3 regions of the Metabacillus litoralis genome follow, and region 2 is predicted to be linked to each of the others. Evidence: predicted binding sites of a transcription regulator. Region 2 holds the regulator's gene; each other region holds the start of a gene.
The links. Region 2 encodes CtsR, which represses protease genes until heat stress. Its sites were predicted from a motif close to ATGGTCAATAAAGGTCAAACA; they were not measured.

Region 1 (4,586 bases), 1.5 Mb from region 2:
TGATATTATCAAATCTATTAAGGAATTCTGGTTTAAAGAATGAACCAAGTGATTGTAATAGTTGACTTTCTTCTACAGCTGTATTTGATGATGTTTCAAATCCAACGGTTATACGTTTTTCACCAACACCTGCATTACTTGTCATAATAATAACAGTGTCCTTAAAGCTGATGGTACGACCTTGACTATCTGTTAATCTGCCATCCTCTAAAATCTGTAGGAACATGTGTTGAACATCTGGATGGGCTTTCTCAATCTCATCCAATAGAATGATGCTATAAGGATTGCGGCGAACTTTTTCAGTTAGTTGACCCGCTTCATCATGTCCTACATAACCCGGCGGGGAGCCAATAATTTTTGAAACAGCATGTTTCTCCATATACTCACTCATATCTAGACGTATCATTGAGTCTTTTGAGCCAAAAAGCTCTTCTGCTAATGACTTTGTTAATTCTGTTTTACCAACACCAGTTGGTCCAACGAATAAGAAGGAACCAATTGGTCGAGCCTTGGATTTAAGACCAGCACGACTTCTTCGGATTGCTTTAGATACCTTACGAACAGCATCTTCTTGTCCAATGACTTTTTCTGTGAGATTTTTCTCTAAATGTTTCATTTTTGATTGCTCATGACTTTGAAGCTTTCCAACTGGAATTCCGGTTTTCCTTGCTATAATGGCTTGAATGTCCTCTATAGAAACAACAAGCTTTTCATTGGTTGATTTTTCGATATTTAACTGTGATTCAAGTTGAGCTTCTTCATCTCTTAATTTAGCAGCTAATTCGTAGTCCTCGTTTTTAGTAGCTTCACGTTTTTTTAGTGAAATGTTTTTTAGACGTTCTTTTATCTCTTCATCACTTTCATTTTTTAACATTAAGTTCTTTTTAGAACCAGCTTCATCCAACAAGTCGATCGCTTTATCAGGAAGATATCGGTCTTGTATATAACGATGTGAAAGGGAAACGCAGGATTCAATAGCTTCATCTGAATAAGATACATGATGATATTGCTCGTACTTATCTTGAATACCTTTTAAGATTTCAATCGCTTTATCAATTGTTGGTTCATGAACCATTACTGGCTGAAAGCGTCGCTCAAGTGCAGCATCTTTTTCAATTTTTCTATATTCTTTTAATGTTGTAGCACCTACAACTTGTAGCTCTCCTCTTGCCAGAGCTGGTTTTAGGATATTACCTGCATCCATTGAACCCTCTGCTGAACCAGCCCCAACAAGCTGGTGAATTTCATCTATGAATAATATAATGTTTTTACGATTTTGTAGCTCTTCAATAATCTTCTTCATTCGTTCTTCAAATTGACCTCTAATCCCTGTATTTGCAACAAGTGATGCTACATCTAAGAGATAAACCTCTTTATTTGTAAGCTTTGCTGGAACAGAGCTGTTTGCAATCTTTAAAGCAAGACCTTCCACGACAGCTGTTTTTCCTACACCAGGTTCTCCAATTAACACGGGATTATTTTTGTTTCGGCGGTTTAAGATTTCAATCATTCGATCAACTTCTTCTTCACGGCCAATCACAGGATCGATTAAGCCTGCTCGTGCAGCATGAGTTAAATTACGACCAAGTTGGTCAAGAATTCCACCACCGCTGGATTGAGTTTTTGGTTGAACGTTTCCCGCTGATGATCCTTGTTGTTGAAGTTCCTTCATAAATTGTTCAAATGGAAACGAAGAGAATCCCCCTGCAAATCCTGAAGGGATAGCTTGTTTATACGTTGAATAGCAGTCTTTACATAATGTTAGTTGCTTATGTTGATTATTTATTTGAAAGTTTAAATGAACTGTAGCTTGTTTTGATTGACAATTTTCACACATCATCTTTAAAACTCCTTTTCATTACTAATTTATATAGAAAGAATTTCAGTGAAAGAGTTTGATCTTTATTGACCAATAGGATAAAAAGAAAGAGGTCTTAAGTTTGACCTTCTTTGATCATAGTATACTTTGACCTTTTTTGACTTTCAAGTGTTTTGCCTAAAATGTTGTAATGGGATTTATTTACAGTAGTTTGAAAAGAAGTTATGTAAATGAAGTGAATCATCTCTGTTTACGCTCATATAATGATACAAGCTGTTTATCTATAGTGAGGTGTAAAGGATGAGAAGATCTTGGATTGCCTCGTTTCAAGTCGCTGCTGTGTACGTAGGAACAGTAGTAGGAGCTGGATTTGCGACTGGACGAGAAATAGTTGAGTTTTTTACAAAATACGGTGTTTTTGGACTTGCAGGTATTTTATTAGTGGGTTTAATTTTTGTTTATACTGGGACGAAAATGCTCATCCTATCAAAGCGAATTAACGCAGCTTCTTATCAAGATTTAATGATCTTTTTATTTGGTAAGAAAATAGGAAGATTTATAAATATTTTTATGCTCATCATATTATTAGGATTAACCTCTATCATGTTGTCAGGTGCAGGAGCGATATTTAAAGAACAGCTTGGTCTTTCTGTAAGGTTAGGTGTTGTCATTACGATTTTATTAACAATAGCTGTTATGTCTTTTGGAATAAAGGGGTTATTTAGTGTAAATATCATTGTAGTACCGATGTTGGTTCTATTTAGTACAATTCTAGCTGTTCAGTCTTTCTCTATTGAACCTTTAACTGTAATTCCCGATAAAACATCAGCAACGTTTAAATGGATTCTTTCTGCTGTTTCTTATGCAGCCTTTAATTTAACAATGGCTGCAGCTGTTTTAGTGCCTTTAGCAAATGAAATTCAAGATGAGAAAGTCTTGAAGCGGGGAGGAATCCTTGGGGGAGTCTTTTTAACCGCAATTCTAATTAGCAGTCATATTGCTCTTTCGACTCTTCCTAACGTTATGGATTATGACATACCGATGGCTGAGGTAATGAAAACAACTTTTTATGCCATTTATTTTATTTACATAGCTGTTATATATGGTGAAGTTTTTACCTCAGTTATAGGCAATTTATATGGTTTAGAAAGACAAGTAGCATCGTTTCTCAATATACCTAGTATGATTATTGTTTGCTCTATACTATGTGTGGCCGCTTTTATAAGTAAATTTGGGTATAGTTCATTAATTTCTACATTATATCCGATCTTTGGTTATGTTTGTTTAGGAGTACTTCTGTTATTAATGATTAAAAGAGTTCCTGAGTAACTGTGCAAATTTAACGACCGTGTTAGATGCTTGTATTGTCAAGCTATTTCAACACGGTCGTTAATGCTTTATACTAATAGGACAAGTTGTGCAGAGTGGAGGGCGAATATGGAACGAATTGCAATTATTTCAGATATTCATGGAAATATTCCTGCGTTAGATGCAGTTTTAGATGACATAAAACAAAAAAAGATTCAACGTATTTTTTGCTTAGGAGATTTAGTTGGAAAAGGACCTGATTCTTATGAAGTGATTCAGAAAATAAGTCAAAGCTGTGAAAAAGTTATAAAAGGAAATTGGGATGATTTCATTACAAAGGAAACAGAATTTGAATCATTGAAGTGGCATCAACATCAATTAACAGTGGATCAAAATCTTTATTTGGAGTCATTGCCTTTTTCATTTGATTTTTATATGAGCGGAAAACTGATCCGATTATTTCATGCCTCACCACATAGCGTCTATACAAGAGTTCAGCCTTGGGATTCAATTGAGACACGATTAGGTATGTTTACTAATACGGAATACACCGGAATAAGCACTTGTCAACCGGATGTTGTTGGTTATGGTGATGTTCATCATGCCTTTATTCAACATATAGATGGGAAAACACTATTTAATACAGGAAGTGTAGGCAATCCTTTAGACCTTACTCAAGCTTCATATACGATCGTCGAGGGGGAATATGAGTCTAAAAGGGAAGCAGGTTTTAATATTACCTTTGTACGTGTACCATATAATATTGAAAGAGCTATCCAATTAGCTAAAGACGCAGAAATGCCCGACCTAGAGCCATACATACAAGAGTTAACAACAGCAAAGTACAGAGGTTTAAAAAATTAGCTAGAGTACTTTTAAAAAGCAATCAAATAATCTTAACAGGTTCTGTTTTGAAGTACAAAATACAAATTACATTGCTTTTCGTATAGTCATTCGCACTATGATTAAAAAGCATTTTGACAAGTAAATCAGCAAAGAAAAATGCTTGGAAACATATATGCTCCAAGCATTTTTTATACCAAGATAAGTACCCGTTTAAGCAAATATCCAACTCTTCGAGAATCGCAAGGAAATAAGCTACTAAAATAAGCGGAGAAATTCCCCTTATTGAGGAAATAACATGAAAAATAGATTAAATAGACGGAAAGATTCCGCCTATTTAATCGAAAAAGACGAAAATGGACCATTTTACATTGCTTAACCGGAGAAATTCCGCTTATATCTCCAAATTGATTTCCATTCTTCATTCTAACCGGAAAAACTCCGCTTATTTCTTACGATTAGTCAAGCGTATTTCAGTTAATTCGTTTATATTTTTTTATTAGATGTATTTGGGAGGGGTACCCCTCCCAAATACATCTAAATTTTCCCATGACAAAAAGACCTCACGATATTCTTTTTTTCGAAAGGTCAGTGTGCTATAGTGAATATAAACTTG
Region 2 (4,586 bases):
GAACCTGTTGTCTTGCTTTGTTTAAACTCACACCTAAATTATTAAGTACTCGTGCAGCTACCCCTTCTCCCTCACGAATAAGACCTAGGAGAATATGTTCTGTTCCGACATAAGAATGTCCCAGCTTTCTTGCTTCGTCCATTGATAGCTCAATGACCTTTTTTGCTCTTGGTGTATAGTGAATAGTTTGTGAGGCATCTTGACCTCTACCAATCAATCCTTCTACTTCTTTTTGAATTTTATCTGGACCTAGACCTAATGCTAATAAAGCTTTAGCAGCGATACCTTCGCCTTCACTAACAAGACCTAGAAGAATATGCTCTGTTCCAATATTATTATGTCCTAATCGAACTGCTTCCTCTTGTGCTAAAGCCAGTACTTTTTGCGCGCGTTCTGTAAATCTTCCAAACATCATAATTCATCATCCTCCATCCGTTTATTACGATCCATTTCTAGGTTTAACCGCTCTCTAATGAGTGCAGCTCGACGAATATCTCTCTCATTTGGACGTAATGGTCCGCCAAAATACTGCTGCAAAAATCCAGGCTGTGTTAATATCATCAGTTCATTTAAGATAGTACGGGAAATATCTTTAATAATTCGTAAATCAATACCTAATCTAACATCAGATAAGCATTTTGCTGTCTCGTTAGATTCTATGATTCGGCTGTATACCAAAGTTCCAAAGGAACGGTAAACCCTGTCTTCTAACTGAGTGTGTGATGACTGATATAAAGCTTCACGAGTAGATCTTTCCTGCTCAATTAGTTGTTGTACAACACTAACCAGATCTTCTACAATATCCTTCTCTGACTTACCTAATGTAATTTGGTTTGATATTTGAAAAAGATTTCCTACTGCTTCACTACCTTCTCCATATATTCCTCTTACAACCAAGCCAAGCTGATTAATTGCCGGGATAATTCGATTAATCTTTTGAGTGATAACTAACGCTGGGAGATGCATCATCACTGATGCCCTAAGCCCTGTTCCTACATTGGTAGGACAGCTTGTTAAATAGCCTCTTTGTTCATCGAAGGCATAATCAACTTCTTCCTCAATCCAATCATCCAGCTGATTCGCTGTATGTAAGGCTTCTTCCAGCTGAAATCCAGGATATAAGCATTGAATTCGAATATGATCCTCTTCATTTAACATGATGCTTACCTCTTCATTTTCTGAAAGCAAACAACCTCCATATTCAGAGCGGTCAGCTAAGTTAGGACTTATTAAATGCTTTTCTACGAGGACCCTTTTTTGAATTGCTTGCAAATCATTCATTTTTAAAAGCTCTAATTGGCCTAATTTTTTGAATGTTTTATTTGCATATGTGTTTTCAAAGAAATTTAGAACTTCCTGTGCTTCCTCATTTGTAGAGAGAGTTGGGAATTTGTATTGATTTATATTTCGTGCTAAACGAATTCGGCTGCTTAATACAATGTCTGAATCAGGCCCTTCCTGACTCATCCAAGCACTCATTGCCTTATTCATAAAGTTCTGGAGTGACATCTAAAATCCCTCCTCATCAAAGCTACTTAATTTTTTTTCGAGTGAGCGAATCTCATCTCTCACTAAAGCAGCTTGTTCAAACTCTTCTTGACTAATAAAACTTCTGATTTTCTCTTTTAAATCGTCAATTTTTTTCCTTATATGAATATCTCCACCAATTCTCTTAGGGATTTTCCCGGAATGTTCTGTGTTGCCACCATGAACTCGTCTTAGAATCGGTGCAATATAATTTTTAAAAGTTGGGTAACAATTGGAGCAACCAAACCTACCAGATTTCTTAAAATCCTGGAAAGTCATTTTACATCGATCACATTGAGGAACACTTTCTGTTTTAAACACATTCTGCTCCTCTGCTTTTGCAAAGCCATGCTCCATATTTAGTAAACCTGTTAACAGGCTGTTTAACGAGAATCCTGAGCTTGAATTAAACATAAAAAATTCACTATTTTCTTTTGCACAGTGCTCACATATATGAACTTCTGTTTTCTCACCATTAATCACTTTTGTAAAGTGAAACGTTGCCGGTCTTTCATTACATTCCTGGCAAATCATCCGTCTCCCCTACTTTCACTTATATTTCAATGAAGTTAACATGGCTTTCACCATTCTTGCCCTTAACTCATCCCTATGAGGAAGGTCGATATATAAGACTGAACGATCTATAACACTCATCATCAGCTTTGCTTCTCGAGGAGATATAACCTCTTCTGTTACAAGCCGACTAATGATATCCTCTGCAGCTGCTTGTGAGAGGCGATTATTAATTAAAGCTAATAATTGATCAAGTAAGTGTGCTTGAGTTTCAGCATGAACTTTAATAATTCTAATATAGCCTCCTCCACCACGCTTACTTTCTACGAGATAACCTCTTTCAATCGTAAATCTTGTGTTTATAACATAGTTTATCTGTGAAGGCACACATTGAAATTGATCAGCTATTTCACTCCGTTTAATTTCAACAATTTCTTTCCCACTACTGTCCAGCACTTTTTTTAAATACTGTTCAATAATGTCTGAAATATTTCTCACTCAACCTCCCCCTCACTGACTTTGACTATATTTGACTATAATCTAAATATAAAACGAACAGAAAAATTTTTCAACTCTTCTGTTTCATTTTAAATATTGCCAAAATAGCAAGAGGTGAAACCTTATTTAAAAGATTTTTTCTACTTCCTTGATTTCCTTCATTACAAGCTCCAGCTTTTCATACCCTATTGAATGAATGTTAATATTAATATCTAACTGATAATAAAAAGTTACATTCCCTTCTCGGTCCTTTCGACTTGATGTCATCACAATACTATTTGTCTTAATGCTATATGTCGAAAGACGCTGAATCACTTCATCAATTGAAGATTTAGTTGAATTTACAACAACCTTCATTTTTCTTCTCGTTTTTTTTACATACATATACTTCTCTAATCTATTTAAAAAAATTAGGCACATTAAGACAATAATCGTTGTAAAAAATGCCAGAATATACATTCCCGAGCCGATAATTAAACCTAATCCAGCTACAATCCAGATAGAAGCAGCTGTTGTTAATCCTCTAACCGTTGCACCTTTTACTAGAATTGTTCCTCCACCTAAAAAACCTATGCCACTAATCACATAAGATGGAATCCGTGACGGATCGAATTGCACTGTTTTATGATCCTGAAGATAATGCTCAAAACCATACAAAGACAATATCATCATGAGACATGATCCTATTCCTACTAACAAATGTGTTCGAAACCCCGCAGGATGATTTTTAAACTCCCGTTCTAACCCTATAACCCCACATAAAAGAGCTGCAATAAGGATACGAGAAAACATCGTATAATCCTCTTGACTAAAAAACTCAAACATATGCATTTCCCCTAGTTTAATAAGACATATAAGTTGTTCTATTATATATATACTCAAAAGATAGTTTTCAAACACTTATTTTTTTAGAAGAAGAGTTGGGGGGTGGGGGTGGTGCCTGTCACTTCCCGGATTTTGTAGAATAATGTCGGTTAGAAATAAAGTTGATAAGATAAGCAATAATGAATAGATGTAAGGCATATTCATTGTGGTATACTCTTCTTTTTGTTTTCTACAGAGTTTTCTTTGTTATTTTGAAACTTTTAGCTATATTTGGTTTGTGATTACTATGTAAACACAGGTCTTCTACTTAAGACTAGAGCTACAGGTTCACTTCCATAGACAATTTAGATGTGGTTTATATGTTTATCTTCGATTCTGAGTACTTTATCTACGATTATGGAAGTTTTATCTTCGATTCTGAATACTTTATCTTCGATTATTAAAGTTTTATCTTCGATTTTACAAATTTCTACAACCTTCAACATTTCATTTTATAACTACACAAAAAAAGATCAGCATCTCTACTGATCTTTTCTCCATCTTACTTGGCGACGTCCTACTCTCACAGGGGAAAACCCCCAACTACCATTGGCGCAAGAGCTTAACTTCCGCGTTCGAACTATCGGCTTGCGATAAGCGGCGAATCTCCGCGTCAGTTTGTTCGTTCAAATTCTCATGTACCAAAACCGCACATTCCGGTCTTCACTCCCTGCGCTTCCTTGACCTTCTTGCTTCTCCCAAGCCTCAGGCTAGTAGTCTTATTTAGTCTCTATCTCTCTATTTCAAATCTTCGATTTTATTACCTTTTACTACACAAAAAACATTCATGATCTTTCGCTCTCAACCCAGGAATGAAAATAGAGTTCTCATCCCATAATGTTGATACCGCAAACAGTGAGTATATAACGTGGTCTTTATTGGTGGTTCGACCCTGTACAAAAAACTGTTGGAATGAATTTGGTGTACAACCCATTGTTAGCTCCCTATGTCTAGGATGACTACGAACAGAAAAATGTTTAATTTCAAATTCATTCCACTGTCTGTGGAATAATTTTATGAAGGTGAATAAGGTGGAAACTTTACACAAACGTTGTGCTGGTTTGGATGTTCACTCAGAAACCATTGTGGCTTGTGTATTACTAGGTGATTCAGAAGCTGAATTGGAAAGAGTAATTGAAACTTTCCCAACATTAACGAAGGATTTATTTCGTCTGCTTAAATGG
Region 3 (4,586 bases), 870 kb from region 2:
GTTTTTGGGGGAAATGGTGGGAGTTCTGTCCGATAGTGTGAGAATTGGGACAACCATAGGGGAGGAAAGGGAGGATGTGTCTCGATAGTGAGGGAATCGGGACACACATGGGAGAGGGAAGAGAGGATGTGTCTTGATAGTGCGGGAATCGGGACACAAATAGGGGAGGAAATAGGAATTGTGTCTCGATAGTGCGGGAATCTGGACAAACAAAGGTGAGGAAAGAGCCACTTGTATCTCGATAGTGCGAGAATCGGGACACAAATAGGATAGGGAAGAGAAGATGTGTCTGGATAGTGCGGGAATCGGGACAAACATAGGATAGGGAAGAGAAGATGTGTCTCGATAGTGCGGGAATTGGGACACAAGTAGGTGAGGAAAGAGTACTTGTGTCTGATAGTGCGAGAAATCGGGACACAAATAGGATAGGGAAGAGAAGATGTGTCTCGATAGTGCGGGAATCGGGACACAAATAGGAAAGGGAAGAGAAGATATGTCTCGATAGTGCGAGAATCGGGACACAAATCGGGCAGGGAAAAGAAGATGTGTCTCGATAGTGAGGGAATCGGGACACAAATCGGGCAGGGAAAAGAAGATGTGTCTCGATAGTGCAGGAATCGGGACACAAATAGGAAAGGGAAGAGAAGATATGTCTCGATAGTGCGGGAATCGGGACACAAATCGGGCAGGGAAGAGAAGATGTGTCTCGATAGTGCGAGAATCGGGACACAAATAGGAAAGGGAAGAGAAGATGTGTCTCGATAGTGCGAGAATCGGGACACAAATCGGACAGGGAAGAAAAGATGTGTCTCGATAGTGCGAGAATCGGGACAAACAAAGGTGAGGAAAGAGCACTTGTGTCTCAATAGTGTGACAATCGGGACAAACCAAGGGTAGGAAAGAGCACTTATGTCTCGATAGTACGAGAATCAGGACAAGACTAAACCAGGATAGAGAAGATGTGACTCAATTACAAAAAAGAGCGACTGATCACATAAGACATAAGCTCCATCTCCTACCTCCGTGACTCAGTGCTTATATGCCCTCAATCTAAAGCCCTCAATCTAAAACAAAAAAGCCCCAATCACTATCAAATCGGATTGGGACCTACTTCATCTAATCTTATTTACTTAACGTATTACGATCTAACACCTTGTCAATTAAACCATATTCTAACGCACGATCAGCAGTCATGAAGTTGTCACGCTCTGTATCGCGTTCGATAACTTCTAGATCTTGACCTGTACGATCAGAAAGAATTCTGTTTAATTTGTCCCGTAAGAATAAGATACGTTTTGCAGCAATTTCGATTTCCGTTGCTTGACCTTGTGCGCCACCAAGTGGTTGGTGAATCATCACTTCACTGTTTGGAAGAGCATAACGTTTACCTTTTTCACCAGCTGCAAGTAAGAATGCACCCATTGAAGCAGCCATACCAATACAAATCGTTGATACTTGTGGTTTAATGAATTGCATTGTATCGTAGATTGCCATACCTGCTGTGATGGATCCACCAGGGCTGTTGATGTAAATTGAGATATCTTTCTCTGGATCTTCAGCTTCTAAAAACAGTAGCTGTGATACAATTGAGTTTGCAACATTATCGTCGATGCCGCTTCCAAGCATAATGATACGGTCCTTTAAAAGACGGGAGTAAATGTCATAAGCACGCTCACCACGGTTTGTTTGTTCAATAACTGTAGGGATTAAATTCATTTCATATTCCTCCTTTATTTTAAGAAAGATTCGTTGTTCTAAAAGGTAAAAGTTTAATATGTAATCTTTTAGAACAGTAAACATAAACATGTTTCAAAGGTAAATCTTATGTATCTCCATCATACAACTATGGTCAATAAAGGTCAAACGAAAAGACCGATGCTTTACGATGAATTTTTAAAGTGCCATCAGTGGTGTCTATACTATACTATGTATGCGATAACCATAACATGTAATCATGTTTCCCACATTTGCTTATTTTCAAACTGTGAGAATACTTTTTTAACTACTTAAAATATCTCCTAAAAGAGAAAATGAACAGAGAACATGAAAAAGGCAGACCAAAAAGCCTGCCCGATCATAGAAATCACATTAAAATGGTTTTACAGTCATTAAAACAATTAGAATAACCGCAGATGCATGTAAAACATTATTAAACGGGATCACCTGTTTTGCCAGCTTTTTATACTCTTCTGGTAACTCTTCACCTTCGTGGCTTTCAAGTGATTTTAATTGCAGTTTTTCTTTTTTGGGGAGAATTCCTGCTGTGATTGGTTGAACAGCTACGTAAATAACAAGGGAAGCAATGTACCAAACTTCTTTAAAAAGGTAAGGATTGATAATAGCCATAATAATACCTGTAAGTAATAATGTGATGCTTCCCACTTTTGCGAACTTTTCAATGCCTTTAGAAACCTTATGAGCAAACTGAGCTTGTGATACAGTTTTTACATTACTCATTAATACTGGCATTCCAAATGTAGCCCCAAGCCCAACAACAGCCGCAACAAGATGGATAAGTAATAAAATTGTGTAAAAAGTCATGAATTTTCTCCTCCTTTTTTACTACATCCTAAATTATACCTAAATTGTATAAAATTAGAACAGTATTTTGAAAATTGATTTTTCTTCATTCAGTTGGAAACAATCACAGAAAAAGGCAGTTGAAATTGTTTTGAAGTTCCCGTATAATTTTCCATACTGATATAATAATGTGCGCTCGTAGCTCAGTTGGATAGAGCGGTGGTTTCCGGTACCACGTCTGTCGGGGGTTCGAATCCCTTCGAGCGCGTCACATGAAAGAAGCCTCCTGAATATGATATTTCAGGAGGCTTCTTACTGTATGCCAACTATACACTTTAAATTTTTACAAGCATGTATATCGTTTCCACCACTGACTGATAATGTAGTCGAGGAGGTGTGAGTATGTACGATGACCTATATGTAATTAACGGAAAAGCAGCCATTTTATCTTCTCTATTAAACGGTAATATTCCTACTGCCGAAGAGTGTAGCTTATCTTCAGAAGACTTTGAGCAAATATGTGAAGAGATGTATGATGAAGGTTTAATACAGCGTACAAACCTTGGGCACGTGGTAAATGCTGAGGTATCCAATAAAGGTATTCACTACTATGAGAATATCATCAAGAGTTCGTTAGAATAATCGCTTTTCCAATTATAGATCGCTAGAAGTTGTCAGGTTTGGAGTTTTTATCTGAAGCGCCAAACCTGACAAAATAACGTATGTTTTTATGATCCCGACATACTATGTAAAGACCAACAATATGCTTTGAGGAATCGTTTTTCTATCCAGTTTCATAAAAGTACTTGTCATAGAGACTAGAATATTAGTAAAATAAACTGTAAGCGCTTACTCAAGAAGGCATAGTGTAGAATGTGTTAGGGGGATTTTTAATGAGAATAGAGTTAGTGCAACAACAAACATTAAAACTGAATATGACGCAAGAATTGCAGCAAGCCATTTCGTTATTGCAATATTCCTCAGATGATCTTCTTTCATATGTGCAAGAACTTACAATGGAAAATCCACTTATTGAAGTAAGAGAAAATGATCATTCTCCATTTCGTCAGAAACCATCATCTTCTACAAAACAATCCTTTATAGAGAATACTTTAAGAGAGAAAACAAGTTTACGTGAGCATCTACGTCAACAGCTAATTGATTTTTCTTTGAATAAAAATGACCGGGCTTGTCTTGAACTGTTAATACAGGCAATTGACTCAAATGGATATGTAAAGGACTCCCTTACAGATTTGGCTAGTATTTTGGGTGTTAGTGAGGAACTACTAGAAAGTAAACTATATTTCTTACAAAGCCTTGAGCCTGCAGGTATTGGTGCCCGTTCACTACAAGAATGTATTTTACTGCAGTTAAGACGTCTTCCTGCTCGTAATGAACTAGCTGAAACCATCATCTCTGAGCACTTTCGTTCATTTGCTGAAAAGTCATGGAAGGAATTATCGAAAAAATTGGATGTGAAGATTAGTGAAATACAAGAGATACATGATCTTGTTAGGCAGTTAGAACCGCGTCCAGGCTTAAAGTATGAGTCAGATGACTGCACATATGTTAAGCCCGATATGACAATTAAGCTGATAAATGGAGATTGGCGGATTCTTTATAATGATGAATTAATTCCACAGTTGCTCATAAGCAAGCCGATTGAATGTAGTGGCCCTTTTTCATTGGATGAAGAAGCACAAAGCTATTATTCTAAAAAACTAACACAAGGAAAATGGTTGCAAAGAGCGATCGAGCAGCGAAAAGAAACGATGATTAATGTAATGAAAGTAATTATTCAAAAGCAGCAAGAGTTTTTTATTCATGGGAAAAGTCATTTAAGACCTTTAACATTAAAGGAAGTTGCTGATCTTTTAAATATTCATGAATCAACAGTTAGTCGAACCGTGAAGGATAAGTTCATTCAAACACCACATGGCTTAGTGATGATGAAAACCTTTTTTACGAATAAGTTAGCAGAAGATAATGGCGAGATCTCCTCAGCATCAGTTAAAATGAAGCTGAAAAAATTAATAGATTCAGAGAATAAGAATAAGCCTCTTTCA

Region 1: the regulator CtsR is predicted to act here: its motif matches at 1,893-1,913, upstream of D9842_RS02470 (ATP-dependent Clp protease ATP-binding subunit).
Region 3: the regulator CtsR is predicted to act here: its motif matches at 1,846-1,866, upstream of clpP (ATP-dependent Clp endopeptidase proteolytic subunit ClpP).

Annotation. Positions count from the first base shown of each region.
Region 1 covers NZ_CP033043.1:540,441-545,026, forward strand. Annotated here, with positions in the region: gene D9842_RS02470 (ATP-dependent Clp protease ATP-binding subunit) at 1-1,840, opposite strand, end outside; gene D9842_RS02475 (YkvI family membrane protein) at 2,120-3,148, shown strand; gene D9842_RS02480 (metallophosphoesterase family protein) at 3,257-3,991, shown strand.
Region 2 covers NZ_CP033043.1:4,269,604-4,274,189, reverse strand. Annotated here, with positions in the region: gene clpC (ATP-dependent protease ATP-binding subunit ClpC) at 1-415, opposite strand, end outside; gene D9842_RS20835 (protein-arginine kinase McsB) at 412-1,509, opposite strand; gene D9842_RS20830 (protein-arginine kinase activator protein McsA) at 1,510-2,061, opposite strand; gene D9842_RS20825 (CtsR family transcriptional regulator) at 2,077-2,538, opposite strand; gene D9842_RS20820 (MgtC/SapB family protein) at 2,665-3,363, opposite strand; gene D9842_RS20815 (IS110 family RNA-guided transposase) at 4,434-4,586, shown strand, end outside.
Region 3 covers NZ_CP033043.1:3,399,390-3,403,975, reverse strand. Annotated here, with positions in the region: gene clpP (ATP-dependent Clp endopeptidase proteolytic subunit ClpP) at 1,123-1,716, opposite strand; gene D9842_RS16845 (DUF2269 family protein) at 2,089-2,541, opposite strand; tRNA gene D9842_RS16840 (tRNA-Arg) at 2,713-2,788, shown strand; gene D9842_RS16835 (hypothetical protein) at 2,923-3,162, shown strand; gene rpoN (RNA polymerase factor sigma-54) at 3,414-4,586, shown strand, end outside.